2 regions of the Azotobacter salinestris genome follow, and region 2 is predicted to be linked to the other one. Evidence: predicted binding sites of a transcription regulator. Region 2 holds the regulator's gene; the other holds the start of a gene.

Region 1 (16,144 bases), 440 kb from region 2:
GAAAGCCGACCATGGTTGAAAATAACGAACTGCGTAAAGCCGGTCTGAAAGTTACCCTGCCGCGCGTCAAGATCCTGCAGATGCTCGATTCCGCCGGGCATCGCCACATGAGTGCGGAGGATGTCTACAAGGCGTTGATGGAGGCCGGAGAAGACGTGGGGCTGGCGACGGTCTATCGGGTGCTGACCCAGTTCGAGGCGGCTGGGCTGGTGGTGCGCCATAATTTCGATGGCGGACATGCGGTGTTCGAGCTGGCCGACAGCGGTCACCACGACCACATGGTGTGCGTGGATTCCGGCGAGGTGATCGAGTTCTACGATCCGGATATCGAAAAGCTGCAGCGGGAAATCGTCAAGCGACACGGCTTCGAGCTGGTCGACCACAACCTGGTGCTCTACGTGCGCAAGAAATCCTGAGGTCGGACAGCCTCTTTCATCAGTGGAAAGGCGACCGGTTGGTCGCCTTTTTTGCATCGGCCGGCAGGCAGTGTTGCTCAGGCCTGGGCGCTGCCGATCATGCGGCGTGCGTGGGCCAGGGACTCCTCGGTCAGCTCGAGCCCGCCCAGCATGCGGGCCAGCTCTTCGATGCGAGGATCGCCCTCGAGAAGGGTGACTGCCGTGCGGGTTTCGTCGACTCCGCGCGCCTTGTGCACGAAGAGGTGGCGATGGCCCTGGGCGGCCACCTGGGGCAGGTGGGTGACGGTCAGCACCTGGCCGAGCTCGCCGAGCTGGCGCAGGAGCTGGCCGACCACTTCGGCGGTCGGGCCGCCGATGCCGACGTCGACCTCGTCGAAGACCAGGGTCGGCGTGCGCGAAGTCTGGGCGGTGATCACCTGGATCGCCAGGCTGATGCGCGACAGCTCGCCGCCCGAGGCGACCCTGGCCAGGGGTTTCAAGGGTTGGCCGGGGTTGGCGCTGACCAGGAATTCGGCCTGCTCGAGTCCGTGGGGATGAGGCTCGCTCGAGGTGGATGGGGATAGCTCGATGGCAAAGCGCCCGCCAGGCATGCCCAGGCGCTGCATCTGCTGCTCGACGGCCATGCCCAGGCGGGTAGCCGCCTGCCGTCGAAGCTCGCCGAGCTCCACGGCCTTTTCCTGATAATGCCGTTCGTAGGCTGCCAGCTCCTGTGCGAGTCGCTCGAGGGTTTCGTCGTCCGCGTTCAATCCGGACAGCTCATCCAGCAGCCGTTGCTGCAGGGGGATCAGCTCGTACGGCTGGATGCGGTGCTTGCGTGCCAGGCTGTAGATGGCATCGAGACGCTCCTCGATGCGTTGCTGGCGCTGCGGGTCGATGTCGAAGTGATCGAGAAAGCGGTTCAGCTCGCCGACGGCCTCCTCGACCTGGATCTGCGCGCTGGCCAGCAGGTTGATCGCCTCGCCGAGCGGGCCGGGTTGGGCCTGTAGGCCGGTCAGGCGCTGCAGGCTGGCGGTCAGGGCGGAGAGCACGTTGCCGGCATCGTTCTCGCTGCACAGGTCGATGACCTGGCGGCAGCTGCCGAGCAGATGCTCTGCATTGGTCTGGGCCTTGTGTTCCTGCTCCAGCTCTTCCAGCTCATGGTCGCCGAGGGCGAGGTTCTCCAACTCCTCCAACTGGTAGCTGAGCAGTTGCTGGCGGGCGCGCTGCTCGTCGCCGGCGCTGCTCAGTCTTTCCAGCTCCTGGCGGGTCTGTCGCCAGCGCTGTGCGGCCAGTCGTACCTGGCGGGCGAGGTCGCTGGCGCCGGCGTATTCGTCGAGCAGGCGCCTCTGAATGTCGTTCTTCAGCAGGGACTGGTGTTCGTGCTGGCTATGGACGTCGATCAGCAGTTCGCCGAGTGCCCTGAGGTCGCCCTGCGGGCAGGGTGTGCCGTTGATATAGGCGCGCGAGCGGCCTTCGGCGGTGATCACCCGGCGCAGGATGCACGGGCTTCCGCGCTCTAGGTCTCGCTCTGCGAGCCAGGTCTGTGCTTCGGGGATCGTCGTCAGATCGAAACTGGCGAGGATGTCAGCCTTGTCCGCACCGGGCCGCACGGCGCCGCTGTCGGCCCGATCGCCCAGGGCCAGGCCGAGGGCATCGAGCATGATCGACTTGCCGGCGCCGGTCTCGCCGGTGATGACGGTCATGCCCGCGTCCAGTTCGAGGTCCAGGTGTTCGACGATGGCGTAGTTGTGGATCGACAGGTGCACCAGCATGGCAAGGCTCCCGGGATGCGTTTTCTGTGCATATATACAGTAGTCGGTTTTGTGCCGACAACATGCCCGTGCGCGAAATGCGGATGGACTGCACAAGGCCTCTTGAAGCGCCGGATTGCATCCCCATATAGGGCGGCAGAAACACGAGCCGCGCCCGTGGCTGCTTTTTGTTTGAAAGGAGAGATGCATGGCTGACGAACAGAACCTCGATAACCAGGCACCGGAGACGCCGGCCGCCGAGGGTGTCCCTGCCGGCGAGGACCTGGTTGCTCGCGTGCAGGCGCTGGAAGAGCAGCTGGCTGCTGCCCAGGATCAGGCCTTGCGCGCCGCGGCGGAGCTGCAGAACGTGCGTCGGCGTGCCGAGCAGGATGTGGAGAAGGCACACAAGTTCGCTCTCGAGCGTTTTGCCCAGGATCTGCTGGGGGTGGTCGACAGTCTCGAGCGCGGTATCGAGCTGTCCGATCCGTCCGACGAGTCGATTCGACCGATGCGTGAAGGCATGGAGCTGACCCTGAAGATGTTCCATGACGTTCTCAAGCGCTATCAGCTCGAGCAGCTCGATCCACACGGTGAGCCCTTCAATCCCGAGCACCATCAGGCGATGGCCATGGAGGAAAGCGACAGCGCCGAGCCAGGCAGTGTGCTCAAGGTGTTCCAGAAGGGCTATCTGCTCAGCGGTCGCCTGCTGCGTCCGGCGATGGTGGTGGTCAGCAAGGCGCCGGTGCCTTCGAACGACGAGCAGGCTTGAAATGGGGCAGCCCGCCCCCATCTGTAGGGGCATGTATTTATCGGTTTTCGCGCCTGGCCTTTGCGGCACGGCGGCGAGCCAGTGGAACGATTAGCGCAGGGGCCTTTCGGTGGCCTGTTGAATCAAGTTTCGGAGAATGAACATGGGAAAAATCATCGGTATCGACCTGGGCACCACCAACTCCTGCGTGGCTGTGCTGGAGAACGGGACGGCCAAGGTCATCGAAAACGCGGAAGGTGCGCGCACCACACCGTCGATCATCGCCTACAGCAATGACGGCGAAACCCTGGTCGGTCAGTCGGCCAAGCGCCAGGCGGTGACCAACCCGCAGAACACCCTGTATGCGGTCAAGCGCCTGATCGGCCGCCGCTTCGAAGAAGATGTGGTGCAGAAGGACATCAAGCTGGTCCCGTACAAGATCGTCAAGGCCGACAACGGTGATGCCTGGGTCGAAGTGAAGGGCCAGAAGATGGCTCCGCCGCAGATCAGCGCCGAAGTGCTGAAGAAGATGAAGAAGACCGCCGAGGACTATCTCGGCGAGCCGGTCACCGAGGCGGTGATCACCGTGCCGGCCTACTTCAACGACAGCCAGCGTCAGGCCACCAAGGACGCCGGCCGCATCGCCGGTCTGGACGTCAAGCGCATCATCAACGAGCCGACTGCCGCAGCGCTGGCCTACGGCATGGACAAGGCCAAGGGCGATCACACCATCATCGTCTATGACTTGGGCGGCGGTACCTTCGACGTGTCGGTGATCGAAATCGCCGAGGTCGACGGCGAGCACCAGTTCGAGGTGCTGGCCACCAACGGCGACACCTTCCTGGGTGGTGAGGACTTCGACATCCGCCTGATCGACTACCTCGTCGACGAATTCAAGAAGGAGAGCGGCATCGACCTCAAGGGCGACCCGCTGGCCATGCAGCGCCTGAAGGAGGCCGCTGAGAAGGCCAAGATCGAGCTGTCCTCCAGCCAGCAGACCGACGTCAACCTGCCGTACATCACCGCCGATCAGACCGGTCCGAAGCACCTCAACGTCAAGGTGACCCGTGCCAAGCTGGAATCCCTGGTCGAGGAGTTGGTGCAGCGCACCATCGAGCCGTGCCGCATTGCCCTGAAGGACGCCGGCATTGACGTGAGCAAGATCGACGAGGTGATCCTGGTCGGCGGTCAGACCCGCATGCCGCTGGTGCAGCAGAAGGTTGCCGAGTTCTTCGGCAAGGAGCCGCGCAAGGACGTCAACCCGGACGAGGCCGTGGCCATGGGCGCCGCCATCCAGGGTGCGGTGCTGGCCGGTGACGTGAAGGACGTGCTGCTGCTCGACGTGTCTCCGCTGACCCTGGGCATCGAGACCCTGGGTGGCGTGATGACGCCGCTGATCGAGAAGAACACCACCATTCCGACCAAGAAGTCGCAGGTGTTCTCCACCGCGGATGACAACCAGAGCGCCGTGACCATTCACGTGCTGCAGGGCGAGCGCAAGCAGGCCGCGCAGAACAAGTCGCTGGGCCGTTTCGACCTGGCCGACATTCCGCCGGCACCGCGCGGCGTGCCACAGATCGAGGTCACCTTCGACATCGACGCCAACGGTATCCTGCACGTGTCCGCCAAGGACAAGGCCACCGGCAAGCATCAGTCCATCGTGATCAAGGCCAACTCCGGCCTGTCCGAGGATGAGATCCAGCAGATGGTGCGTGACGCCGAGGCCAATGCCGAGGAAGACCGCAAGTTCGAGGAGCTGGTTTCCGCGCGTAACCAGGGCGATCAGCTGGTACATGCCACCCGCAAGATGATCTCCGAGGCAGGTGACAAGGTCGGCGCGGACGAGAAGGTTGGCATCGAAAAAGCGATCGCTGATCTGGAGGCGGCGCTCAAGGGCGACGACAAGTCCCGGATCGAGTCCCAGATGAACGCTCTGTCCCAGGCCACCACTCCGCTGGCGCAGAAGATGTATGCCGAGCAGGCCGAGTCCGGCGAGGCGGCTGCCCAAGGCGGCGAGAAGGCCAAGGCCTCGGCGGACGACGTGGTGGACGCCGAGTTCGAAGAGGTCAAGGACAGCAAGGGCAACAAGTAAGCAGCACGCTTGCTTTCGTCCCGGCCCGTCGCCTGCGGGGGGCCTGAACCGCCACGCGGGGGCTTGCTCCCGCGTCGGCGTGTCTGGGGCAGACGAATCCGGAGTTCATGAGATTTATGGCGAAGCGTGACTATTACGAGGTGCTGGGGGTCGAGCGGGGGGCTGACGAAGCGGAGCTGAAGAAGGCTTACCGCCGTCTGGCGATGAAGTACCACCCTGATCGCAATCCCGACAACAAGTCGGCCGAGGAGAAGTTCAAGGAGGTCAACGAGGCCTACGAGGTGCTCTCCGATTCAGGCAAGCGGATGGCCTACGACCAGTACGGTCATGCCGGGGTCGATCAGAGCATGGGGGGAGGCGCCGGTTTCGGTGCCGGTGGAGCCAACTTCTCCGATATCTTCGGTGACGTGTTCAGCGATTTCTTCGGGGGCGGACGCGGCGGTGCCCGTGGCGGGCCGCAGCGCGGCAGCGATCTGCGCTACACCCTTGAGCTCAACCTGGAGGAGGCGGTCCGCGGCACCACGGTGACCATCCGCGTGCCGACCCTGGTGCACTGCAAGACCTGCGATGGCAGCGGTGCGAAGAAGGGCACCACGCCGGTCACCTGTACGACCTGCGGCGGCATCGGTCAGGTGCGCATGCAGCAGGGCTTCTTCTCGGTGCAGCAGACCTGCCCGCGCTGCCACGGCAGCGGCAAGATGATTGCCGATCCCTGTCCGGACTGTCATGGCCAGGGGCGTGTGGAGGAGCACAAGACTCTGTCGGTGAAGGTGCCGGCCGGGGTCGACAGCGGCGATCGCATCCGTCTGGCCGGCGAGGGCGAGGCCGGTACCCTGGGCGGACCGCCCGGCGATCTCTATGTGGTGGTCAGTGTCCGCGAACACCCGATCTTCCAGCGCGACGGCAAGCACCTGTACTGTGAGGTGCCGATCAGCTTCGCCGATGCGGCGCTCGGCGGCGAGTTGGAGGTGCCGACCCTTGATGGCCGGGTCAAGCTGAAGATCCCGGAGGGCACCCAGACCAGCAAGCTGTTCCGTCTGCGCGGCAAGGGGGTGGCGCCGGTACGCGGCGGCGCGGCTGGCGACCTGATGTGCCGGGTGGTGGTGGAAACGCCGGTCAATCTGAGCAAGCGCCAGCGCGAACTGCTCGAGGAGTTCCGCGGCAGTTTGCAGGGCAACAGCAGCCATTCGCCCAGGGCCAGCGGCTGGTTCGAGGGCGTGAAGCGCTTTTTCGACGATTTGTAACTCCTGGCTGCGGGCTGGCGGCAAATTCGATGAGGCTGCCGCCGGCCTGCAGGTTTGGGCTTGTAGCTTGAGGCTGATGTTATGCGACGTATTGCAGTGATGGGCGCCGCCGGGCGCATGGGCAAGGCCTTGATCGAGGCGGTGCGGCAAGCCCCGGGAGCCTGCCTGGCGGCGGCCGTCGGGCGGCCGGACAGCACCCTGGTGGGGGGGGATGCTGGCGAGCTGGCCGGTCTGGGGCGGATCGGCGTGCCCTTGTCGGGCGATCTGACCGCGGTGCTGGACGAGTTCGATGTGCTGATCGATTTCACCCATCCGACCGTGACCCTGAAGAACCTGGAAATCTGCCGCCAGGCCGGCAAGGCCATGGTGATCGGTACCACCGGCTTTTCGGCCGACGAGCGGCAATTGCTGAGCGAGGCGGCCCGGGAGATTCCGATCGTCTTTGCCGCCAACTTCAGCGTCGGTGTCAACCTGTGTCTGAAGTTGCTGGATACTGCGGCGCGGGTCTTGGGCGACGAGGTCGATATCGAAATCATCGAAGCCCATCATCGGCACAAGGTCGATGCACCGTCCGGCACCGCCCTGCGTATGGGAGAGGTGGTGGCCAGCGCCTTGGGGCGCGACCTGCAGAAGGTGGCGGTATACGGCCGCGAAGGTCAGACCGGGGCCCGGGCGCGGGAAACCATCGGCTTCGCCACGGTGCGTGCCGGCGATATCGTCGGCGATCACACGGTCCTGTTCGCCGCTGAGGGGGAGCGGGTCGAGATCACCCACAAGGCGTCCAGCCGCATGACCTTCGCCAAGGGAGCGGTACGCGCCGCGCTCTGGCTGGAGGAACGCAGCCCGGCACTGTACGACATGCAGGACGTGCTCGCGCTGCGTTGACGTTGAAAAGACTGAGTGGAATGGTGGGTTGCTGGACCGGAAAAGCCTTTTCCTGTACCCTAGGATTCCAATGTGTCTACTAAAAGCACGCAGACAATTTGAAAAAGAGCGGGATGATGTGTTTACACGTCATTCCGCTTTTTTACAACCTGCGTATGCCCTTCAGGCTTGATTTACGGAGGTCTTCTTGACTAAGCCAGCCATTCTCGCCCTTGCTGATGGCAGCATCTTTCGTGGCGAATCCATCGGCGCTGATGGACAGACCATCGGCGAGGTGGTGTTCAACACTGCCATGACCGGCTATCAGGAAATCCTCACCGATCCTTCGTATGCGCAGCAGATCGTCACCCTGACCTATCCGCACATCGGCAACACCGGCACTACGCCGGAAGATGCCGAATCCGATCGCGTGTGGGCGGCCGGCCTGATCATCCGCGATCTGCCGCTGCTGGCCAGCAACTGGCGCAGCAAGCAGTCGCTGCCGGACTACCTCAAAGAAAACGGCTGCGTGGCCATCGCCGACATCGATACCCGCCGCCTGACCCGCATCCTGCGCGAGAAGGGCTCGCAGAGCGGCTGCATCCTGGTGGGTGACGACGCCACCGAGGAAAGAGCCCTGGAACTGGCGCGCAGCTTCCCCGGCCTCAAGGGCATGGACCTGGCCAAGGTGGTCAGCTGCACCGAGCCCTACGAATGGCGCTCCAGCGTCTGGGAGCTGGCGACCGACAACCACCCGGAAATTCCGGCCGGCAAGCTGCCCTACCATGTGGTGGCCTACGACTTCGGCGTCAAGCTGAACATTCTGCGCATGCTGGTGGCGCGCGGTTGCCGCCTCACCGTGGTGCCGGCACAGACCTCGGCCCGCGAGGTGTTGGCGCTGAATCCGGACGGTGTGTTCCTGTCCAACGGCCCGGGCGATCCCGAGCCGTGCGACTATGCGGTCCAGGCGATCAAGGAAATCCTCGAGACCGATATTCCGGTATTCGGCATCTGCCTCGGTCATCAGTTGCTGGCCCTGGCCTCGGGGGCCAAGACCGTGAAGATGGGCCATGGCCATCACGGCGCCAACCACCCGGTACAGGACCTCGACACCGGCGCCGTGATGATCACCAGCCAGAACCATGGCTTCGCCGTGGAGGAGAGCACGCTGCCGGCCAATCTGCGGGCGATCCATAAATCGCTGTTCGACGGCACCCTGCAGGGTATCGAGCGCACCGACAAGGCGGCCTTCAGCTTCCAGGGCCACCCGGAAGCCAGCCCGGGCCCGCATGATGTGGCGCCGCTGTTCGACCGCTTCATCGCCGAGATGGCCAAGCGTCGCTGAGCCTGCCGACAGATCAACGGATTCGTGTGAGAGACCATGCCAAAACGTACAGATATTAAAAGCATCCTGATCCTCGGCGCCGGCCCCATCGTCATCGGTCAGGCCTGCGAGTTCGACTACTCGGGCGCCCAGGCGTGCAAGGCGCTGAAGGAAGAAGGCTTTCGCGTCATTCTGGTGAATTCCAACCCGGCCACCATCATGACCGACCCGGCCATGGCCGACGCCACCTACATCGAGCCGATCAAGTGGCAGACCGTGGCCAAGATCATCGAGAAGGAGCGTCCCGACGCCCTGCTGCCGACCATGGGCGGCCAGACCGCGCTGAACTGCGCCCTGGCGCTGGAAAAGCACGGCGTGCTGGCCAAGTTCGGCGTCGAAATGATCGGCGCCAATGCCGATACCATCGACAAGGCCGAGGACCGCTCGCGCTTCGACAAGGCCATGCGCTCCATCGGTCTGGAGTGCCCGCGCTCCGGCATCGCCCACAGCATGGACGAGGCCTATGGCGTGCTCGACAAGGTCGGCTTCCCCTGCATCATCCGTCCGTCCTTCACCATGGGCGGCACCGGTGGCGGCATCGCCTACAACCGCGAAGAGTTCGAGGAAATCTGCACCCGGGGTCTCGACCTTTCGCCAACCAGCGAGCTCTTGATCGACGAGTCGCTGATCGGCTGGAAGGAGTACGAGATGGAAGTGGTCCGCGACAAGAAGGACAACTGCATCATCGTCTGCTCGATCGAGAACTTCGATCCGATGGGCGTGCATACCGGCGACTCGATCACCGTGGCTCCGGCGCAGACCCTGACCGACAAGGAATACCAGATCATGCGCAATGCATCGCTTGCGGTGCTGCGCGAGATCGGCGTGGAAACCGGCGGCTCCAACGTGCAGTTCGGCATCAATCCGGTCGACGGCCGCATGGTGGTGATCGAGATGAACCCGCGCGTGTCGCGCTCCTCGGCACTGGCCTCCAAGGCCACCGGCTTCCCGATCGCCAAGATCGCCGCCAAGCTGGCGGTGGGCTATACCCTCGACGAGCTGTCCAACGACATCACCGGCGGCCGTACTCCCGCTTCCTTCGAGCCAGCCATCGACTATGTGGTCACCAAGGTGCCTCGCTTCGCCTTCGAGAAGTTTCCCAAGGCCGACGCCCGCCTGACCACCCAGATGAAGTCCGTGGGCGAGGTCATGGCTATCGGGCGCACCTTCCAGGAGTCGGTGCAGAAGGCCCTGCGCGGCCTCGAGGTGGGCGTCAGCGGATTCGATCCCAAGCTGGATCTGGGCAATCCGGAGGCCGAGAGCATTCTCCGGCGCGAGCTGACTGTGCCGGGTGCCGAGCGCATCTGGTATGTGGCTGACGCTTTCCGCGCCGGCAAGAGCGTCGATGATGTCTTCGCATTGACCAAGATCGATCCCTGGTTCCTGGTGCAGATCGAGGATCTGGTCAAGGAAGAGGAGCAGGTCAAGACGCTCGGTCTCTCCAGCATCGATCGCAACCTGATGTGGAAGCTCAAGCGCAAGGGGTTTTCCGACGCCCGCCTGGCCAAGCTGCTCGGCGTGACCGAGAAGAACCTGCGCAGCCACCGGCAGAAGCTCAAGGTGCAGCCGGTGTACAAGCGTGTCGATACCTGCGCCGCCGAGTTCGCCACCGACACCGCCTACATGTACTCGACCTACGAGGAAGAGTGCGAGGCCAATCCGTCGTCCCGCGACAAGATCATGGTCATCGGCGGCGGTCCGAACCGCATCGGCCAGGGCATCGAGTTCGATTACTGCTGCGTGCATGCTGCGCTGGCCATGCGCGAGGACGGTTACGAGACCATCATGGTCAACTGCAACCCGGAAACCGTCTCCACCGACTACGACACTTCCGACCGCCTGTATTTCGAGCCGGTGACCCTGGAGGATGTGCTGGAGATCGTCCGTGTCGAGCAGCCCAAGGGCGTCATCGTGCAGTACGGCGGCCAGACTCCGCTGAAGATCTGTCGTGCCCTGGAAGAGGCTGGCGTGCCGATCATCGGTACCAGCCCGGACGCCATCGACCGCGCCGAGGACCGCGAGCGCTTCCAGCACATGGTCGAGCGCCTCAGCCTGCGCCAGCCGCCGAACGCTACCGCCCGCAGCGAGGACGAGGCCATCGCCGCCTCGAAGGTGATCGGCTATCCGCTGGTGGTGCGTCCATCCTATGTGTTGGGCGGCCGAGCCATGGAGATCGTCTATGAGGAGGACGAGCTCAAGCGCTACATGCGCGAAGCCGTGCAGGTCTCCAACGACAGCCCGGTGCTGCTTGATCACTTCCTCAATTGCGCCATCGAGGTCGACGTCGATGCGGTCTGTGACGGCAAGGACGTGGTGATCGGCGCGATCATGCAGCACATCGAGCAGGCCGGCGTACACTCCGGCGATTCGGCCTGCTCGCTGCCGCCCTATTCGCTGCCGGCACGCATCCAGGACGATATTCGCGAGCAGGTCAAGAAAATGGCCCTGGAACTCGGCGTGGTCGGTCTGATGAACGTGCAGATGGCCGTGCAGGGAGAGGACATCTACGTGCTGGAAGTGAACCCGCGTGCCTCGCGCACCGTGCCCTTCGTTTCCAAGTGCATCGGCGAGTCCCTGGCCAAGGTTGCGGCCCGCGTGATGGCTGGCAAGACGCTCAGGGAAATCGGTTTTACCGAGGAAATCATTCCGCCGTTCTTCAGCGTCAAGGAGGCGGTGTTCCCGTTTGCCAAGTTCCCCGGCGTCGATCCCATTCTCGGCCCGGAAATGAAGTCCACCGGCGAAGTGATGGGAGTCGGCGACAGTTTTGCCGAGGCGTTTGCCAAGGCCCAACTGGGCGCCAGCGAGACCCTGCCGACCGGTGGCTGTGCCTTCATCAGCGTGCGAGAGGATGACAAGCCGTTCGTCGCTGACGTGGCGCGCAATCTGGTTGCCCTCGGCTTTGAAGTGGTGGCCACTGCCGGTACCGCTCGAATGATCGAGGCTGCCGGCCTGCCGGTCCGCCGGGTGAACAAGGTGACCGAGGGCCGCCCCCATGTGGTCGACATGATCAAGAATGACGAGGTCACCCTGATCATCAACACCACCGAGGGACGTCAGTCGATCGCCGACTCCTTCTCGATCCGTCGCAACGCTCTGCAGCACAAGATCTGCATCACCACCACCATCGCCGGTGGCCAGGCGATCTGTGAAGCGCTCAAGTTCGGTCCCGAGAAGACCGTGCGCCGTCTGCAGGATCTCCATGCAGGAATCAACGCATGACCAAATTTCCGATGACTGTCCAGGGCGCACGCGCCCTGGAGGAAGAACTCAAGCATCTGAAAACCGAGCTGCGTCCGCAGATCACCCAGGCGATCGCCGAGGCGCGCGAGTTGGGCGACCTCAAGGAGAACGCCGAATACCACGCTGCCCGGGAGCAGCAGGGCATGGTCGAGGCGCGGATACGCGATATCGAGGGACGTCTGCAGAATGCGCAGATCATCGATGTGACGACCATTCCCCATTCCGGGAAGGTGATTTTTGGCGTTACTGTGGAGATTGCCAACGTCGAGACCGACGAAACCGTGGTCTACCAGATCGTGGGTGACGATGAGGCCGACATCAAGCAGGGCAAGCTGTCGGTCAGCTCGCCCATCGCCCGTGCCCTGGTAGGCAAGGAGGAGGGCGACGTGGTGGTGGTTAAGACGCCAAGCGGTACCGTCGAATACGAAATCATTGAGGTCCGTCACATCTGAGTCGGAGCCCCTGTACCAAGGGGGCTTTCGAGCTGGCCTCTTGGGGATGCAGCGTCAGTCTGGTACTGGATGGCCACCCTTTCGGTATGCAAGCCGGAGGGGTGGCCCGCCCTTCACATCAAGCCTGAAGGAAGCGACTGATGTTCGAGAGGTTCTTGTTCGGCTTCGGGTTCTTGCGGTAGAGCAGGGCAACCTTGCCGATCACTTGGGCGAGTTCGCTTCCGGACGCCGCGCAGAGTTCGGCGATCACCGTCTGGCGATCTTCCCGCTCGGCGAGGTTGATCTTCACCTTGATCAATTCGTGATCGTTCAGGGCCCGCTCCAGCTCGGCCAGAACGCCTTCGGTCACGCCATTTTCGGCCACGATCAAAACAGGCTTCAGGTGATGGCCGATGGATTTGAAATGTTTCTTCTGCTCCTGAGTGAGCGCCATAATCTGACCCCTGCGTCCGATCTTGTTGAAAAGCGGCCTAGTCTACCCGAGCGACCCGGGGCCGCCCAGCCAAACGCGAGGTGCCCGTGGCCCGATCCAAGACTAGTCATCGTTGGTTGAAAGAGCATTTCGATGATCCCTATGTGAAGATGGCGCAAAGAGACGGCTACCGCTCGCGCGCCAGCTACAAATTGCTGGAGATTCAGGAAAGGGACCGCATTCTGCGGCCGGGTATGACCGTGGTCGATCTGGGGGCTGCGCCGGGCGGCTGGTCGCAGGTGACCAGTCGGGTCATTGGCGACCGGGGACGCCTGATCGCCTCGGATATCCTGTCAATGGACAGCATCCCGGATGTGACCTTCATTCAGGGGGACTTCACCGATGACGCGGTGTTTGCCCAACTCCTCGAGGCGATTGGCGAGCAACCGGTCGATCTTGTGATTTCCGACATGGCCCCCAATATGAGTGGGGTGAAGGCGGCTGATCAGCCGCGGGCCATGTACCTCTGCGAGCTGGCGCTGGATCTGGCCGGACGAGTTCTGCGGCCGGGAGGCGACTTTCTGATCAAGATCTTCCAGGGCGAAGGTTTCGACCAGTATCTGCGACAAGTGCGCGAAAGTTTCGACAAGGTGCAGATGCGCAAGCCACTTTCCTCACGTGACCGCTCTCGCGAACAATATCTGCTCGCGCGTGGCTTTCATGGAGCCTAGACTGCTGATGGACCATGCACGTGCCCGAGGGACTGGCACACAAAGGGTTACAGAGAGGCCTGCCGGGGTCGGGGGTTGTGTATTAAGTTAGGCGGGTAGCTGTACCGGCCGTCATACAGGGACTGGCTCCGTCCCAGAGGGTAGTTAATTGAACGACATGGCAAAGAACCTGATTCTGTGGTTGATCATCGCGGCCGTTCTGGTGACCGTGATGAACAACTTTACCAATCCGAGCGAGCCGCAGACGCTGAATTATTCGGACTTCATCCAGCAGGTCAAGGATGGCAAGGTCGAGCGCGTGACCGTGGATGGCTACATCATCACCGGCCAGCGGATAGACGGCGACAACTTCAAGACGATCCGTCCGGCGATCCAGGATGGCGGCCTGATAGGCGATCTGATCGACAACAATGTCCAGATCGAGGGCAAGCAGCCAGAGCAGCAGAGCATTTGGTCGCAGCTGCTGGTGGCCAGCTTCCCGATTCTGGTGATTATTGCCGTGTTCATGTTCTTCATGCGCCAGATGCAGGGTGGTGCGGGCGGCAAGGGCGGTCCGATGAGCTTTGGCAAGAGCAAGGCGCGTCTGCTCTCGGAGGATCAGGTCAAGACCACCTTTGCCGATGTCGCCGGCTGTGACGAGGCCAAGGAGGAGGTCAGCGAGCTGGTCGAGTTCCTCCGTGATCCGGGCAAGTTCCAGCGTCTCGGCGGACGCATTCCCCGCGGCGTGCTGATGGTCGGTCCGCCCGGCACCGGCAAGACGCTGCTGGCCAAGGCGATTGCCGGCGAGGCCAAGGTTCCGTTCTTCACCATCTCCGGTTCGGACTTCGTCGAGATGTTCGTCGGGGTTGGCGCCTCGCGCGTACGGGATATGTTCGATCAGGCGAAGAAGCATGCTCCCTGCATCATCTTCATCGACGAAATCGACGCCGTCGGTCGGCATCGTGGTGCCGGGCTCGGCGGTGGTCATGACGAGCGGGAGCAAACCCTCAACCAGTTGCTGGTGGAAATGGATGGCTTCGAGATGAACGATGGCATCATCGTCATCGCGGCGACCAACCGTCCCGATGTGCTCGATCCGGCACTGCTGCGTCCTGGTCGCTTCGATCGCCAGGTGGTGGTTGGCCTGCCGGATATCCGTGGTCGCGAGCAGATCCTCAAGGTGCACATGCGCAAGGTTCCGGTGAGCGAGGATGTCAATCCGGCAGTCATTGCCCGCGGTACTCCCGGCTTCTCCGGCGCCGACCTGGCTAACCTGGTAAACGAGGCTTCATTGTTCGCCGCGCGTGCCAACAAGCGCATCGTGGAGATGCGCGAGTTCGAGCTGGCCAAGGACAAGATCATGATGGGCGCCGAGCGCAAGACCATGGTCATGTCCGAGAAGGAAAAGCTCAATACGGCCTACCACGAGGCGGGGCACGCAATCGTTGGGCGGCTGGTGCCCGAGCACGATCCTGTCTACAAGGTATCGATCATTCCGCGTGGGCGTGCCTTGGGCGTGACCATGTTCCTACCGGAAGAAGATCGCTATAGCCTGTCCAAGCGGGCATTGGTCAGTCAGATCTGCTCATTGTTTGGCGGGCGTATTGCCGAGGAGATGACCCTGGGCTTCGAAGGGGTCACCACGGGGGCATCCAACGACATCATGCGCGCTACCCAGATTGCCCGGAACATGGTGACCAAGTGGGGGCTCTCGGAGAAGCTGGGACCGTTGATGTATGCGGAGGAGGAGGGGGAGGTGTTCCTTGGTCGCACCGCAGGGGCCCAGCACTCCAACGTCTCGGCGGAAACTGCCAGGCTGATCGATCAGGAAGTGCGCAGCGTCATCGATCAGTGCTATGCCACGGCTACCAGATTATTGAAGGATAACCGCGACAAGCTGGACATGATGGCAGAGGCATTGATGAAGTATGAAACCATCGATGCCGATCAGATCGACGACATCATGGCCGGGCGCACGGTTCGCGAGCCGAAGGACTGGCAGGGTGGTTCTGGTGCCTCCGGAACGCCGGCCTCCCATGGGGCCAGCCGGCCAGAGGCTCCAATCGGAGGGCCAGCTGGCGAACATTAAGGCTTGAAGATGACCTTGTTGTCCCCAACCCGGTTGCCTTGTGGCAACCGGGTTCTTGATTTATCGCATCCCCAGGTGATGGGGATTCTCAATGTGACGCCTGACTCTTTTTCGGACGGAGGGCGCTTCCGTGGGCTCGATGCGGCGTTGAGGCACGCACAGAGCATGGTTGCTGCCGGAGCTGCGCTGATCGATGTCGGGGGGGAATCGACCCGCCCCGGTGCTGCTGCAGTATCGGCAGACGAGGAACTGGATCGGGTCGCGCCTGTCGTCGAAGTCATTGCGGCCGAGCTGGATGTCATTATTTCGGTAGATACCTCGACTCCCCTGGTGATGCGCGAAGCTGCCCGGCTGGGCGCTGGTCTGATCAATGACGTTCGCGCGCTGCAGCGGGATGGTGCTCTGGAAGCGGCCGCAGAAACGAGGCTGCCTGTCTGTCTGATGCACATGTTGGGAGAGCCGGGCACCATGCAGCAGGATCCTCGGTATGAAGATTTGCTGGGTGAGGTGCGCGGCTTTCTGTTTGAGCGCATGCAGGCCTGTGCGGCGGCGGGAATTCCGGGCGAGCGCTTGCTGCTGGACCCGGGTTTTGGATTTGCCAAGACATTGCAGCACAACCTGCTGCTGTTCAGGCGTCTGGAAATACTGCACGAACTCGGTCGTCCACTATTGGTTGGCGTATCCCGTAAAAGCATGATCGGCCAAGTCCTGGGACGCGAGGTCGGTCAGCGCCTGAGCGGCAGCCTGGCCCTGGCAGCACTGG
Region 2 (16,144 bases):
TCATGTCCTGCTTGACCGGGGTCTGGCAGGACAGGCGCCAGCCTTCCTTGGCCTGGCGGCGGGTGAAGTGCGACTCCTCGGTGGGCAGCATCTCGCCGCCACCAGACTCGACCACGCACTTGCACTGCGCGCAGGTGCCACCGCCACCGCAGGCGGAAGACAGGAAGATGTTGTTGGACGCCAGGGTCTGCAGCAGCTTGCCGCCGGCCGGCACGGTAATGGTGCGCTCGCCGTTGATCTCGATGTTCACGTCGCCGCTGGACACCAGCTTGGCGCGGGCGGCAAGAATGACCACCACCAGCGCCAGCACGATGGCGGTGAACATGCCGATGGCGAGGAATATTTCGTAACTCATCTGCTCATCCCGTCCTTACAGCTGAACGCCGGAAAAAGACATGAAGCCCAGGGACATCAGGCCAATGGTGATGAAAGTGATCCCCAGTCCCTGCAGCCCTTCGGGCACATCGCTGTATTTCAGCTTCTCGCGGATACCGGCGAGCAAGGCGATCGCCAGAGCCCAGGAGAAGCCCGAACCGACCCCGTAGACCACGCTTTCCGAGAGGCTGTAATCGCGCTCGACCATGAACAGGGTGCCGCCCATGATGGCGCAGTTCACGGTGATCAACGGCAGGAACACGCCCAGCGCGTTGTAGAGCGAGGGCACGTACTTGTCCAGGAGCATCTCGAGGATCTGCACGATGGCCGCGATCACGCCGATGTAGCTGAGCAGGCCGAGGAAGCTGAGATCGACTTCCGGCAGACCGGCCCAGGCCAGCGCCCCGTCCTTCAGCAGATAGGTGAAGATCAGGTTGTTGGCCGGCACCGTGATGGCCTGCACCACCACGACCGCGATGCCGAGGCCGATGGCGGTTTCCACCTTCTTGGAGATGGCGATGAAGGTGCACATGCCGAGGAAGAAGGCCAGTGCCATGTTCTCCACGAACACGGCCTTCACGAACAGGCTGATGTAATGCTCCATTAGTAAGCCTCCTTGTTCGAGACCTGCGGGGCCAGACGGTAGGCCGGCTTCTCGACCTGACCTTTCTTCCAGCTACGCAGGCCCCAGATGATCAGGCCGATGAGGAAGAATGCCGAGGGCGGCAGCAGCAGCAGGCCGTTGGGCAGATACCAGCCACCGTCCTTGATTGCCGGCAGGATGGTGAAGCCGAGCAGCTTGCCGGCGCCGAACAGTTCGCGGATGGTGCCCAGCACGATCAGCATGGTGCTGTAGCCGAGACCGTTGCCGATGCCATCGAAGAACGACAGCAGCGGCGGATTCTGCATGGCGAAGGCCTCGGCACGGCCCATCACGATGCAGTTGGTGATGATCAGGCCGACGAACACCGAGAGTTGCTTGGACAGCCCGTAGGCGAAGGCCTTGAGCAACTGATCGACCACGATCACCAGCGAGGCGATGATCACCATCTGCACGATCATGCGGATCGAACTGGGGATCTGGCTGCGGATCAACGAGATAAAGAGGTTGGAGAAGCCGGTCACCAGAGTCAGGGCGATCGACATCACCAGCGCGGTCTTCAGGTTGGAGGTGACCGCCAGGGCCGAGCAGATGCCGAGGATCTGCAGGCCGATGGGGTTGTTGTTGAAGACCGGATTTAACAGGACTTCCTTGATGGTCGGTTGCGCCATGCTCAGGCCCCCCCATTGCGCAGGTTAGCGATAAACGGACCGAAGCCCCTCTGGCCGAGCCAGAAGCGCAGCAGGTTCTCGACGCCGTTGCTGGTCAGGGTTGCGCCAGCCAGGCTGTCCACCTGATGGATCGCCTTCGGGCTTTGCGGATCGACGCCACCCTTGACGATATCCACGGCCAGAGTACCTTCCTCGTCGAACAGGGTCTTGCCCGGCCACAGGCCCTTCCATTTCGGGTTGTCCACTTCGCCGCCCAGACCGGGGGTCTCGGCGTGCTGGTAGAAGCCCATGCCGACCACGGTGTTCAGGTCACCCTTGAGCGCCATGAAGCCGTACAGGGTCGACCACAGGCCGTAGCCGCGCACCGGCAGGATCAGGGTGTCCAACTGGCCGTCCTTCTCCACCAGATAGACGGTGGCAAAACGCTCGCGGCGCTTGATCGAGGCGATGTCCTCGTCGCCCGGCAGGGTATCGGACAGCTTGGGATCCTTGGCCGCCTTGAGCGGATCGAAAGTGCTTGCGTCATGCGCGTCGGTGAAGGTGCCGGTCTCCAGGTCGACGACCTTGGCGACGATGCGCTCCTTGTACAGCGCCTTGACCTGCTTGCCGGACATGTCCGCATCGCCCAGCCCGGCGATGGCCAGGATGCTACGCTGCTTGTCCAGCTGACGATTCTCGACCTGGGTGGGCTTCAGTGCCACAGCTGCGCCGGCGACGAACACCGAGCACACCAGGCAGACCGCCAGGGCCACCGTCAGCGTGCGAGCGGTGGATTCTTTCTGATTAGACATTGCGTGCCAGCCTCCGCTTGATGTTGGCCTGAACGACAAAGTGGTCGATCAGCGGTGCACACAGGTTGCCGAACAGGATGGCCAGCATCATGCCCTCGGGGAATGCCGGGTTGACCACGCGGATCAGCACGACCATCACCCCGATGAGGATGCCGAACACCCACTTGCCGGTATTGGTCATGGAGGCCGAAACCGGGTCGGTAGCCATGAACATCATGCCGAAGGCGAAGCCGCCGACGACCAGATGCCAGTACCAGGGCATGGCGAACATCGGATTGGTATCGGAACCGATCAGGTTGAACAGGGTGCTCAAGGCAATCATGCCGACCAGCACGCCGGAGACGATGCGCCAGGATGCGATCCTGGTCAGCAGCAGTACACCGCCGCCGATGAGGATCGCCAGGGTGCTGGTCTCGCCGATGGAGCCGTGTACGGTGCCGATGAACGCATCCATCCAGCTGGCGCCAGTGGCAACCACGCCATCGATGCCCCCGGCAGCCGCCAGGCTCAGGGCGGTGGCGCCGGAATAGCCGTCGACCGCGGTCCATACGCCGTCACCGGACATCTGGGCCGGATAGGCGAAGAACAGAAAGGCGCGACCGACCAGTGCCGGATTGAGGAAGTTCTTGCCGGTACCGCCGAATACTTCCTTGCCGATCACCACGCCGAAGCTGATGCCCAGCGCCACCTGCCAGAGGGGGATGCTCGGCGGCAGGATCAGGGAGAACAGCACGGAGGTGACGAAAAAGCCCTCGTTGACCTCATGCTTGCGCACCGAGGCGAACACCACTTCCCAGAAGCCGCCGACGATGAAGGTCACCGCATAGATCGGCAGGAAGTAGGCCGCCCCCTGGACGAAGCAGTCCCACAGGCTGTTCGGATCGAATCCGGCCAGGGCCCCGGTTAGGGCAAAGCGCCAACCGTCCTGGGCCGCCAGCAGCTCGGGGCTCTTGGCGAAAATCAGGTTGGCTTGGTAGCCGGTGTTCCACATGCCGAAGAACATCGCCGGGAAGGTGCAGAGCCAGACCAGGATCATCATCCGCTTGAGGTCGATGCCATCGCGCACGTGGGCGGTGGTCTTGGTCACGCTGCCCGGACGATAGAGAAAGGTGTCGACCGCCTCATACAGGGCGTACCACTTCTCCAGCTTGCCGCCCTTTTCGAAGTTGTGCTCGATCTTGTCGAGAAACGCTCGGATTCCCATCAATCAACCCTCCTTCTCGATGCGGGTGAGGTTGTCCCGGAGAATCGGGCCGTACTCGTACTTGCCGGCACAGACATAACTGCACAGAGCCAGGTCCTCTTCATCCAGCTCCAGCGCACCGAGCTTTTGCGCCATCTCGGTATCGCCAACGATCAGGCTGCGCAGCAGCTGCGTCGGCAGGATATCCAGCGGCATCACCGCCTCGTAGTTGCCGACCGGCACCATGGCGCGCGGGCTGCCGTTGGTGGTGGTGGAAAAAGCGAAACGCTTTTCCTCCATCAGCTTGGAGACGAACACGTTGAGCACCGAATGCTTGTCCGTACCGGCACGCAGGTAGTGCAGCATCTCTCGCTCGTCGCCCTCTTTAAGGCAGGACACCTGCAGGTGATAACGGCCGAGATAGGCAAAGGCGCCGTGGGCACTGCGGCCACCCAGCAACGAGCCGGACACCACGCGGTTGTAGCCGGGCTGCAGCTCGCCGGCGGTCAGCTCATCGAGATTGGCACCCAGCCGGGTACGCAGCAGACGCGGGCGCTCGACCACGGGGCCGCCCAGGGCAACGACACGCTCGACCCACAGACGACCGCTGGTGAACAGCTTGCCGACGGCGATCACATCCTGGTAATTGATGGTCCAGACACACTTGCTGGCACTGACCGGATCGAGGAAATGGATATGGGTCCCCGCCAGACCGGCCGGATGCGGACCGGCGAAGGACTCGGCCTGAACCTTGGTCAGTTGCTCGCCAGGCAAGGCAGTGCGATCGGCCTTGCACAGGTAGACCTTGGCCAGATTGCCGAGCACCTTGAGACCGCTCTCGAAGTCCGCCGCCTGCTCGGCGATGATCACAGCCGGATTCGCCGCCAGCGGATTGGTGTCGATGGCGGTGACGAAGATCGAGCTGGGCGTCGAGTCGACCGCCGGCACGCGACTGAACGGCCGGGTACGCAACGCGGTCCATAGACCGGAGCGCAGCAGGTTCTCACGCACCTGCTCGCCACTCAAGCTCTCCAGCTGCTCCTGCGGATACTGGGCGAAGGTCTCCTCCTCGTCGCCTTCCAGGTCGATGACCACCGACTGGAGGACACGCTGTGCACCCCGGTGGATGGCGCTGACGACCCCGGCCCCTGGCGCTGTGTATTGCACCCCCGGCGTCTTCTTGTCGCTGAACAGGACCTGGCCAAGCTTGACCCGATCACCGACCTGGACATTCATGGTTGGCTTCATGCCGTGATAGTCGAAGCCTATCACGGCCACACTGTGAACCGGTCTCGCAGCTTCTATGCGCTGCGTCGGCTCACCTGTTATGGGCAAATCGAGCCCCTGTTTGATTCTGAACATAGGTTTAAGACCTAACCCATTGATTTCAAGAACAATACAAGACTCAAAAGAACGCCAACGGGGGAACAATCAACGGCGGACCGCATGCTCCAACGCTGCACAGCTTCCGAATCCCGGCAAAAAATCCGCCCGATTATAAGGACGCCCTTGGATGATGGCCACCCAAGGACTTGTTTCTTTTACATTTTCTTGAAAGGAAATTTTTCCTGCTTATGCCTTTCCGCGGATGCAGAGCAGATGGAAAAACAGGATGCATAAAAAACAAAAACGGGAGCCGAAGGCTCCCGTTCTGCGATCGAGGCGAAAATCAGCAGGGGAAGGCAGGCGGATTGACTCCGGCCATGTCCTCCAGCACGCGCACAACCTGGCAGCTGTAGCCGAACTCGTTGTCGTACCAGACATAGAGCACGACACGGTTGTCGTTGCAGATGGTGGCTTCCGCATCCACCACGCCCGCATGGCGAGAGCCGACGAAATCGGTGGACACGACCTCGGACGAGTTGACGAAATCGATCTGCTTGTGCAGATCGGAGAACATGGCCACCTGACGCAGATATTCGTTGATCTCGTCGCGGCTGGTGGATTTCTCCAGGTTCAGGTTGAGGATTGCCATGGAGACGTTCGGCGTCGGCACGCGGATCGCGTTGCCGGTCAGCTTGCCTTTCAGCTCCGGCAGAGCCTTGGCCGCGGCAGTGGCCGCACCGGTCTCGGTGATCACCATGTTCAGCGGAGCGCTACGGCCACGACGGCTGCCCTTGTGGAAGTTGTCGATCAGGTTCTGGTCGTTGGTGTAGGAATGCACGGTCTCCACGTGACCATTGATGATGCCGAACTTGTCGTTCACCGCCTTCAGCACCGGCACGATGGCGTTGGTGGTGCAGGAAGCCGCGGAGATGATCTTGTCCTCGTCGGTGATGTCGCGATGGTTGATGCCATGCACGATGTTCTTCAGCGCCCCCTTGCCCGGAGCGGTCAGAACCACGCGGGCGGCGCCCGGGCACTTCAGGTGCTGGCCGAGGCCTTCGGCATCGCGCCACTTGCCGGTATTGTCCACTACGATGGCGTCCTGAATGCCGTATTTGGTGTAGTCGACGGAAGTCGGATCGTTGGAGTAGATCACCTGAATCAGGTTGCCGTTGGCAAGGATGGTGTTGCTTTCCTCGTCCACGGTGATGGTGCCTTCGAACGGACCGTGCACCGAGTCGCGGCGCAGTAGGCTGGCGCGCTTGGCCAGATCGTTGTCGGCGCCCTTGCGCACGACGATGGCGCGCAGGCGCAGGCCGTCGCCGCCGCCGGTCTTCTGGATCAGGATGCGCGCCAGCAGGCGACCGATGCGGCCAAAGCCGTACAGCACCACGTCGGTGCCCTTGTGCTGGATGCTGTTCTGCTTGCCGACGACCTCGGCCAGCTCATCGCGAACGAATTGCTCGACGGAGCGACCGGCGGCGCCTTCCTTGTACTTGGCGGCCATCTTGCCCAGGTCGACGGAGGCGGCACCGAGCTTCAGCTCGCTCATCGCCTTGAGGATCGGGAAGGTCTCGTGCACCGAGAGCTCGGCCTCGTCGGTCTGGCGATGGCGGGCGAAGCGATGGGCCTTGAGGATCGCGATGACGGAGCGGTTGATCAGGCTGCGGCCGAAGATCGAGGTCACCACGTTGTTGTTGCGGTAGAGCTGGCCAATCAGCGGGATCATCGCCTCTGCGAGCGCTTCACGGTCAATCCATTCACCAAGACACTGGTCGGGCTTCTGATTCACGGGCGACACCTTCTTACGTGTAGGGGCTAATAAAAATGACTACATTATGACCATGCCGGCACAGGCCGGCAATCAACAGCGGATGAAACACTGACAGCAAAGCACGCGGATAGTTACAATCGGCCGGATATCAATTTTTCCCCGGAGCCACGCCTCTTCGTGTCCGTACTGCGTCTTCCGAGCCTGCCGGCAGCCCCCGGCAAACAACACTGGGGCAACCTGCCGGGCACGGCACTCCCGCTGGCGATTGCCGAAGCCGCCAGTGCCGCCGCCAAGCGCTTTACCCTGCTTCTCACCGCCGACAGCCTGAGCGCCGAGCGCCTGGAACAGGAACTGCGCTTCTTTGCCCCCGGGCTCCCGGTACTGCAGTTTCCGGACTGGGAAACCCTGCCCTACGACCTTTTCTCGCCCCACCAGGACATCGTCTCGCAGCGCATCGCCAGCCTCTACCGCCTGCCGGAACTGAGCCACGGCGTGCTGGTGGTACCGATCACCACCGCCCTGCACCGCCTGGCGCCTAAGCCCTTCCTGCTGGGCAGCAGCCTGGTGCTGGACGTCGGCCAGCGGCTCGATGTGGAGCAGATGCGCCAGCGCCTGGAAGCGGCCGGCTACCGCTGCGTGGAGACCGTCTACGAACACGGCGAATTCGCCGTGCGCGGCGCACTGATCGACCTCTTTCCCATGGGCAGCGAGCGGCCCTACCGCATCGACCTGTTCGACGACGAAATCGAGACCCTGCGCACCTTCGACCCGGAGACCCAGCGCTCGATCGACAAGGTCGAGTCGATCCGCCTGCTGCCAGCCCGCGAATTCCCGCTGCGCAAGGAGGCGGTCGCCACCTTCCGCGCCCGCTTCCGCGAGCGCTTCGACGTCGACTTTCGCCGCTGCCCGATCTATCAGGACCTCGCCAGCGGTATCACCCCGGCCGGCATCGAGTACTACCTGCCGCTGTTCTTCGAGGAAACCGCCACCCTCTTCGACTACCTGCCGTCCACCACCCAGGTGTTCTCCCTGCCCGGCATCGAACAGGCCGCCGAGAACTTCTGGAGCGACGTGCGCAACCGCTACGAGGAGCGTCGCCTCGATCCGGAACGCCCGCTGCTGCCGCCCGCCGAGCTGTTCCTGCCGGTGGAGGACTGCTTCGCCCGGCTGAAGGACCGGCCGCGGGTGATCGTCTCGGCCGAAGAGATCGAACCCGGCGTCGGTCGCGAGCGCCTGCCCGCGCGCCACCTGCCGTCGCTGGCCTTGGATGCCAAGGCCAGCCAGCCACTGGCGGCCCTGGCCGACTTCCTCGGCGAGTTTCCCGGCCGCGTGCTGTTCACCGCTGAGTCGGCCGGGCGCCGCGAGGTGCTGCTGGAACTGCTCGCACGCCTGAACCTGCGCCCGCAGAACGTCGACGGCTGGCCGGGCTTTCTCGCCAGCGCGGAGCGCCTGGCCATCGCCATCGCCCCGCTGGACGATGGCTTGCTGCTCGAGCAGCCCGCTCTGGCGCTGGTCACGGAGAGCCTGCTGTTCGGCCAGCGGGTCATGCAGCGCCGGCGCCGGGAAAAGGTGCGCGAGGGCGGCGACAACGTCATCAAGCACCTCACCGAACTGCGAGAGGGCGCACCGGTGGTGCACATCGACCACGGCGTCGGCCGCTATCGCGGCCTGGTCACCCTGGAGGTCGAGGGCCAGGCCGCCGAGTTCCTCATGCTCGAATATGCCGAGGAAGCCAAGCTCTACGTGCCGGTGGCCAACCTGCACCTGATCGCCCGCTATACCGGCAGCGACGACGCCCTCGCCCCGCTGCACCGGCTGGGCTCGGAGCAATGGCAGAAGGCCAAGCGCAAGGCCGCCGAGCAGGTCCGCGACGTCGCCGCCGAGCTGCTCGACATCTATGCCCGCCGCGCCGCCCGCGCAGGCTTCGCCTTCAAGGACCCGGCCGCCGACTACGCAGCCTTCAGCGCCAGCTTCCCCTTCGAAGAAACCCCCGACCAGCAGGCGGCCATCGACGCGGTGCGCGCCGACATGCTGGCGCCCAGGCCGATGGACCGCCTGGTCTGCGGCGACGTCGGCTTCGGCAAGACCGAGGTGGCCATGCGTGCCGCCTTCATCGCCGTGCACAGCGGCCGGCAGGCCGCCGTGCTGGTGCCTACTACCCTGCTCGCCCAGCAGCACTACAACAGCTTCCGTGACCGCTTCGCCGACTGGCCGGTGAAGGTCGAGGTGATGAGCCGTTTCAAGTCGGCCAAGGATGTCGAAGGCGCCATCGCCGCGCTGGCCGAGGGCAAGATCGACATCGTCATCGGCACCCACAAGCTTCTGCAGGACGACGTCGAGTTCAAGAACCTGGGCCTGGTCATCATCGACGAGGAGCACCGCTTCGGCGTGCGCCAGAAGGAGCAGCTCAAGGCCCTGCGCAGCGAGGTGGACATCCTCACCCTGACCGCCACGCCGATCCCGCGCACCCTGAACATGGCCGTCGCCGGCATGCGCGACCTGTCGATCATCGCCACTCCGCCGGCACGCCGGCTGTCGGTGCGCACCTTCGTCATGGAGCAGCAGAACACGCTGATCCGCGAGGCACTGCTGCGCGAGCTACTGCGCGGTGGGCAGGTCTACTACCTGCACAACGAGGTGAAGACCATCGACAAGTGCGCCCGCGAGCTGGCCGAACTGGTGCCCGAGGCGCGCATCGCCATCGGCCACGGGCAGATGCGCGAACGCGAACTCGAACAGGTGATGAGCGACTTCTACCACAAGCGCTTCAACGTGCTGGTGGCCTCGACCATCATCGAAACCGGCATCGACGTGCCCAGCGCCAACACCATCGTCATCGAGCGCGCCGACAAGTTCGGCCTGGCCCAGCTGCACCAGCTGCGCGGCCGGGTCGGCCGCAGCCACCACCAGGCCTACGCCTACCTGCTTACCCCGCCGCGCAAGCAGATGACCGAGGACGCGCAGAAGCGCCTGGAGGCCATCGCCGGCGCCCAGGACCTCGGCGCCGGCTTCGTCCTGGCCACCCACGACCTGGAGATCCGCGGCGCCGGCGAGCTGCTCGGCGAAGGCCAGAGCGGGCAGATCCAGGCAGTCGGCTTCACCCTCTACATGGAAATGCTCGAGCGCGCGGTCAAGGCCATCCGCAAGGGCGAGCAGCCGAACCTGGAGCAGCCGCTGGGCGGCGGCCCGGACATCAACCTGCGGATTCCGGCGCTGATCCCCGAAGACTACCTGCCGGACGTGCACGCCCGCCTGATCCTCTACAAGCGCATCGCCTCGGCGGCCGACGCGGAAGAACTCAAGGAGCTGCAGGTGGAAATGATCGACCGCTTCGGCCTGCTGCCCGAGCCGACCAAGCACCTGATGCGCCTGACGCAGCTCAAGCTGCAGGCGGAGCAGCTCGGTATCGCCAAGATCGATGCCGGCCCCCAGGGCGGGCGCATCGAGTTCGCCGCCCATACCTGCGTCGATCCCCTGGTGCTGATCAAGCTGATCCAGAGCCAGCCGAACCGCTACAAATTCGAAGGCGCCACCCTGCTCAAGTTCCAGATCCCCATGGAGCGCCCGGAAGAACGCTTCAACACCCTCGAGGCGCTGCTCGAGCGCCTGACTCCGCCATCCGCTTAAGGACAGACCCCCATGCGTGCGCTACGCCTGCTTCCCCTGCTGTTCGCCCTGCTCGCTCCCGCTGCGTTTGCCGAGGGGCTGTATCAGATCGAATTGATCCTGTTCCGCCAGCCCGGCGATCTGCTGCTCGCCGGCCAGCCGCCGGCGGAGAACTGGGCCACTGGCGCACAAACCCTGAACGATACGAATCGCCGGACCCCGACCCTGGAAGAACAGGCGGCCAAGCTATCGAAAACCGAAGGCTACAAGGTACTGCTGCACAAGGCCTGGCAGCAGCAGTTGGGCGGCGCACCGAGCCGGATGGCCCTGAGCGATGGCAAGGAGCGTCACGGCCACTACCCCATCGAAGGCACGCTGAGCCTGACCCAGGGCCGTTACATGGACGTCGCGGCGGAATTCTGGATCAATCGCTTCGACAACACCGGCTTTCTCGCCGGCAGCGAACGCCTGAAGCAGACGGGTCGCGTTTCCCCCGGCCAGCTCACCTTTCTCGATCACGGCAACCTGGGCCTGCTGATCCTGATCACCCCGCGCTGACCTGCGCAGAACGAAAAAGGACCGCCGCAGCGGTCCCTTTCGCTTTCAGGCCTCGAACGCGGCTCAGGCTGCCAGCACACGCCCGAGCACAGCCCTGGCCTTGCCCATGCCCGCGCCCAGGGCACGCTCGATATCGTCCATGGTGATCAGGGCGGCACTCTTGCCCGCCGCCGGATTCACCACCAGCGCCAGACAGGCGTAGGGCAGCTCCAGCTCGCGGGCCAGTACCGCCTCAGGCATGCCGGTCATGCCGACGATGTCGCAGCCGTCCCGCTCCAGGCGGGCGATCTCGGCGGCAGTCTCCAGACGCGGCCCCTGGGTGCAGCCATAGACCCCATGCCCGCTGAAGGCACAGCCTTCGGCGGCCAGGGCCGCGACCAGCTGCTGGCGCAGGGGCTCGTCGTAGGGATGGCTGAAATCCACATGGGTGACGGTGTCGAGATCGTCCTCGAAGTAGGTGTGTCTCCGGTCGAAGGTGTAGTCGATGATCTGGTGCGGCACGCAGAAGTGCCCGGTGCCCATCGCCGCATGGATGCCACCGACGGCATTGACCGCCAGGATCGTCGTGGCGCCGGCCTGGCGCAACGCCCAGAGGTTGGCCCGGTAGTTGACCCGATGCGGCGGGATGCGGTGCGGGTGGCCATGGCGAGCCAGGAACAGCACCTCGCGGCCGGCGTACTCGCCGCGCAGGATGTCCGCCGAAGGGGCGCCATAGGGCGTCTCCAGCGCCAGGGACTGATGGATGCTCAATCCTTCCAGCTGGGTCAGACCGGTACCGCCTATGATCGCATGGACCGTCATTTCATCTCCTCAATCGATCAGCCGGGCCTGGCGCAGACTCTCGAGCGCGCGCAGCCAGCGTGGGTTCTGCTTGTAGTCGATCCCCGGGAGGGCCCGCCGGCGCATCCGCGCCAGGCGCGGCGCCGGTCGCACGCCGAGGCGCTGCAGGGCGGACAGGGCCAGTTCGGCCGCCGCCCGGTCGTTGCACACCAGCCCCATGTCGCAGCCGGCGGCGAGCGCCGCCTCGATCCGTTCCGCCGCATCGCCGGCCACATGGGCGCCAGCCATCGACAGGTCGTCGCTGAACACCACCCCGTCGAAGCCCAGCTCGCCGCGCAGGATGTCCTGCAGCCAGCGGCGGGAGAAGCCGGCCGGCTGCGCATCCACCTGCGGATAGATGACGTGCGCCGGCATCACCGCCTCCAACTGCCCGCCGAGCTTCTGGAAGGGCAGCAGGTCCTGGCTGCGGATCGCCTCGAGGCTGCGTTCGTCGGTGGGAATGGCCACATGGGAATCGGCTTCCGCCCAGCCATGTCCGGGGAAATGCTTGCCGGTGGCGGCCATGCCGGCGACGTGCATGCCGCGGACGAAGGCCCCGGCCAGACGGACGACCATCTTCGGATCGCCGGCGAAGCCGCGCGAACCGATCACCGTGCTGCGCCCGTAATCGAGATCCAGCACCGGCGCGAAACTGAAGTCCAGTCCTGCCGCCAGCACCTCGCTGGCCATCAGCCAGCCACATTCCTCGGCCAGCCGCTCGGCCGCCTCATGGCCGGCCAGCGACCCCATCGCCGGCAGGCGAACGAAGCCCTGGCGCAGGCGCTGCACGCGGCCGCCCTCCTGATCGACGGCGAGCAGCAGATCGGGACGCACGGCACGGATCGCCGCGCAAAGCTCACGGACCTGGGTCGGGTGCTCGATATTGCGGGCGAACAGAATCAGACCGCCCACCTCGGGCTGACGCAGCACATGGCGATCCTCGGCGGTCAGCCAGGTGCCGGCGATGTCCAGCATCAAAGAGCCTTGCATGAAAAATCCTTAAGTGAGATCGGCCGCCGCCCAATCGGGGCACGGCGCTTCTTCGATCCGCACGCGACAGTGCAGGGGGACGCGCGGGTAGAGCTCCAGCAGATCGGCATTGCGCAGGCGCACACAGCCGTGGGAGCGCGGCACTCCCATGGGTTCGCTGTCCGGCGTGCCGTGGAGATAGATGTAGCGACGGAAGGTGTCGACCGCGTCGAGCCGGTTGCGCCCGATTTCGCAGCCGCTCAGCCAGAGGATCCGGGTGAGGATCCAGTCGCGGCCGGGAAAGGCTTCGTGCAGCTCCGGCGTCCAGACTTCGCCGGTCCAGCGCCGCCCGCGCAGCACGGCTCCCGCCGGCAGCCCCTCGCCGATCCTGGCGCGCACCTGATGCAGTCCGCGCGGCGTGCATCCGGAACCGGACTGCTCGCCGGGGCCGTTGAGGGCGGTGGAAACCGCCAGGCGCAGGAGCAGGCGGCCGTCGGCAAAACCGTACAGCGCCTGATCCGCCAGGGAAACATGAAGAAGATCGAGAAATCGCATGGGCCGCTAGCTTAGCCGATCGGGACGTTGCCGCCCACCGCCCCGCTACTCGTCCGCCTCGGGCGGAACGGGACGAGCCGCGCTCCTGGAGGACTGCACCGCCTTGCCACGCGGCCTGGGCCGGGCATTGACCAATTGCGGATCCTCGATGGCACTTCCGGCGCGCATGCCGGCGGCGAGAAAGGGCACCAGCAGGCGCAATGCCTGCTCGCTGGAGGTCTGCACCTCAAAGCGCTCCGAGGCGGAAGCACACAGCGTATCGATACCCGATAGGCTGAAGGTGGCTGCGCCGAGCATGAAATGGGTGCGCCAGAACAGCTCCAGCGGCGGAATCCCCGGCACCGCCTCCTCCAGCAGCAGCAGGTAGCGCCGGAAGAGCTTGCCGTAGGTGTCCTCGAGATAGCGCCGCAGGTGCTCCTGCCCCTGGCCCAGGGCCAGGCCGAGCAGACGCATGAAGATGGCCATGCCGCTGCGCGGGCGCGCTGCCTGCACCTGTGCGATAGTGACCTCCAGAAGCTCCTCGAGGCTCATGCCTACAGACTGACGGCGATCCAGCTCACGCTCCAGACCGGCACAGAAGGGACCGAGCACCCGGGAGAAGACCGCCTCGATGAGCGCACTCTTCGAGCCGAAGTGGTAGTTCACCGCCGCCAGATTGACATCAGCTCTGCTGGTGATCAGCCGCAGCGAGGTTTCGGCGAATCCCCTTTGCGCGAACAGCAGCTCGGCAGCCTCCAGGATGCGCTCGACTGTTTCCGAGTGGGGCATGCGTCCTCCGCCGGGTGACGACCCTGTCGTTTGTAGCCGCCATTGTATTTCAATTCGAGCACCGGACTGCGCCGGGAGTGCCAAAGCCTCAATCCGGACCCTGTGAAAACATGGCGAGCGAAGGCCCGGCAAGGTGCAACGCAGCGAGGCGGAGTAACAGCCGGAGGCCGGCCCGCAGGGCGGGCGCAGCGAGTCGATCCGGCGAAGAAGCGCAGTTCACGTACTGTAAATGAGCACTCGGGGACGCCGCACCCGACCCGACTTCAATGCGGCATGGTCGAGCGCAGCAGTTTTCACATAACCTGAATCGAGAGGTTGCCAGTCAAACGACACTGTATATAATCCCAGTGACTGGATAAAAAGACAGAGCAGCCTCCATGTACAAACTGACGCCTCGCCAAGTCGAAATTCTCGCCTTCATCAAGCGCTGCCTGGAGGAGAACGGCTATCCGCCGACCCGGGCCGAAATCGCCAGGGAACTCGGCTTCAAGTCGCCCAACGCGGCGGAAGAGCATCTCAAGGCGATGGCCCGCAAGGGCGCGATCGAAATGACCCCGGGCGCCTCCCGCGGCATCCGCATTCCCGGCAGCGAAGTCGACAGCGAACCGGCCAGTCTGCCCGTCGTCGGCCGGGTCGCGGCCGGTGCACCGATCCTCGCCCAGCAGCACATCGAGGAAACCTGTCAGATCAATCCGGACTTCTTCCATCCCCGCGCCGACTACCTGCTGCGGGTGCAGGGCATGAGCATGAAGGATGTCGGCATCTACGACGGCGACCTGCTGGCCGTGCACACCTGCCGCGAGGCACGCAACGGCCAGATCGTGGTGGCGCGCCTCAACGACGAGGTCACGGTCAAGCGCTTCAAGCGCGAAGGGGACAAGGTCTGGCTGATCGCCGAGAACCCTGAATTCGCCCCGCTCGAAATCGACCTGAACGAGCAGGATCTGACCATCGAAGGATTGAGTGTCGGCGTGATACGCCGCTAGGAGGAACCATGCAGCTCCCGCAGCCGCCGAATTCGCAGTTGATGTCGTTCGAAGCGGCTCTGGTCCGGCCGTCCTGCCGCGATGGGGAGGAAACGCCAGGATCGCCTCCGGCCAGACAAACGGAACCCTTCAGTGAACTCAGCCTGCGTGGCGATGCCGGTCAATGCCTGTTCCTGCTCGCCCCCATGCTGCGCGAGCTGAGCCAAGGCAACGACGGACGCTGGCTGACCCTGGTAGCCCCCCCTGCCAACCTGAGCCATGGCTGGCTGCGCGAGGCAGGCCTGAATCGCGAGCGGATTCTTCTGCTGCACCCCTCAAGAGAGCAGGAGCCGAGCGAGCTGGCGTGCGAAGTCCTGCGCCTGGGGCGCAGTCATACGGTGGTCAGTTGGCTGAGCCAGGTGAGCCGGCCGATCAGGCATCGGCTGCGTCAGGCTGCACGGATCGGCCGAGCCCATAGCCTGAACATCCGCCTGGGCTGAGGCCTACCAGCAGGCGGCGAAAAGGAGTCGGCCGCACGATCGCCCGCGCTCACGGGCGCATTCGGTCTCAGTGCAGCACCCGCGGCAGCTCGTCGCTTTCGAAGTCGCCCTCGGCCAGACGTCCGGCCAGCTGCACGCCCACGTTCAGCATGGCCTTGGCCACCTCGATGTGGTGCCCCTGCAGAAAGTTCTTCGCGCTTTCGGAAAAGTCGAGGATGACCAGTTCTTCCTCGTCATCGGCACGACGCAAGGCGATGCGCCCATCGGGCAGTTCGACAATTTCGAGAAAGGACGTAGGCATAGGGCTCTGCTCATGGAAAAGGCTGGACATTGTAATGTAACAGTCGATCCTGGGCATCCCTGGATGGCTTCCCCTCCCCTGCCGCGTCAGCACTCGGTCAGGGACTCGCGAAAGCGCAGAGCCAGCTCCTTGAGCGACTGTCGCCACTGCTCCAGCTGTGCGGCGTCCAGAGCCGGCGTCGCCTCCTCCTCGTCCAGGCTCACCGCATCGATCAATGGCAGTCGTGGATCGACCTTGGCCTTTTTCGGCGCCTGCGGTGGCTGGAACAGCCGGGCGTATTGGCCCAGCAGTTCGGCCAGCCAGGTTTCCGGCTGGCTGGCCAGCTCCACCAACTCCGCCAGCTCCGGACTGGGAGCCGCACGCAGCAGCTCGGCGTTCAGGA

What was found. Region 2 encodes LexA, which represses DNA repair genes until DNA is damaged. Its sites were predicted from a motif close to CTGTNTNNNNANACAG; they were not measured.
Region 1: recN (DNA repair protein RecN) is a predicted target of LexA. The motif match lies at 2,192-2,207, and genes of this name have one in related genera.

Annotation. Positions count from the first base shown of each region.
Region 1 is NZ_CP045302.1:1,810,016-1,826,159, reverse strand. It holds gene fur (ferric iron uptake transcriptional regulator) at 12-416, shown strand; gene recN (DNA repair protein RecN) at 494-2,167, opposite strand; gene grpE (nucleotide exchange factor GrpE) at 2,355-2,915, shown strand; gene dnaK (molecular chaperone DnaK) at 3,058-4,986, shown strand; gene dnaJ (molecular chaperone DnaJ) at 5,103-6,230, shown strand; gene dapB (4-hydroxy-tetrahydrodipicolinate reductase) at 6,312-7,115, shown strand; gene carA (glutamine-hydrolyzing carbamoyl-phosphate synthase small subunit) at 7,303-8,439, shown strand; gene carB (carbamoyl-phosphate synthase large subunit) at 8,476-11,697, shown strand; gene greA (transcription elongation factor GreA) at 11,694-12,170, shown strand; gene yhbY (ribosome assembly RNA-binding protein YhbY) at 12,289-12,603, opposite strand; gene rlmE (23S rRNA (uridine(2552)-2'-O)-methyltransferase RlmE) at 12,690-13,313, shown strand; gene ftsH (ATP-dependent zinc metalloprotease FtsH) at 13,471-15,381, shown strand; gene folP (dihydropteroate synthase) at 15,391-16,144, shown strand, end outside.
Region 2 is NZ_CP045302.1:1,371,783-1,387,926, forward strand. It holds gene nqrF (NADH:ubiquinone reductase (Na(+)-transporting) subunit F) at 1-355, opposite strand, end outside; gene nqrE (NADH:ubiquinone reductase (Na(+)-transporting) subunit E) at 371-979, opposite strand; gene GCU53_RS06460 (NADH:ubiquinone reductase (Na(+)-transporting) subunit D) at 979-1,653, opposite strand; gene GCU53_RS06465 (Na(+)-translocating NADH-quinone reductase subunit C) at 1,650-2,438, opposite strand; gene GCU53_RS06470 (NADH:ubiquinone reductase (Na(+)-transporting) subunit B) at 2,431-3,642, opposite strand; gene GCU53_RS06475 (Na(+)-translocating NADH-quinone reductase subunit A) at 3,646-4,983, opposite strand; gene GCU53_RS06480 (glyceraldehyde-3-phosphate dehydrogenase) at 5,291-6,739, opposite strand; gene mfd (transcription-repair coupling factor) at 6,899-10,348, shown strand; gene GCU53_RS06490 (CsiV family protein) at 10,361-10,885, shown strand; gene GCU53_RS06495 (S-methyl-5'-thioinosine phosphorylase) at 10,949-11,686, opposite strand; gene nagZ (beta-N-acetylhexosaminidase) at 11,696-12,694, opposite strand; gene GCU53_RS06505 (L,D-transpeptidase) at 12,704-13,228, opposite strand; gene GCU53_RS06510 (TetR/AcrR family transcriptional regulator) at 13,274-13,996, opposite strand; gene lexA (transcriptional repressor LexA) at 14,374-14,982, shown strand; gene sulA (SOS-induced cell division inhibitor SulA) at 14,991-15,461, shown strand; gene GCU53_RS06525 (hypothetical protein) at 15,529-15,762, opposite strand; gene GCU53_RS06530 (DUF6586 family protein) at 15,849-16,144, opposite strand, start outside.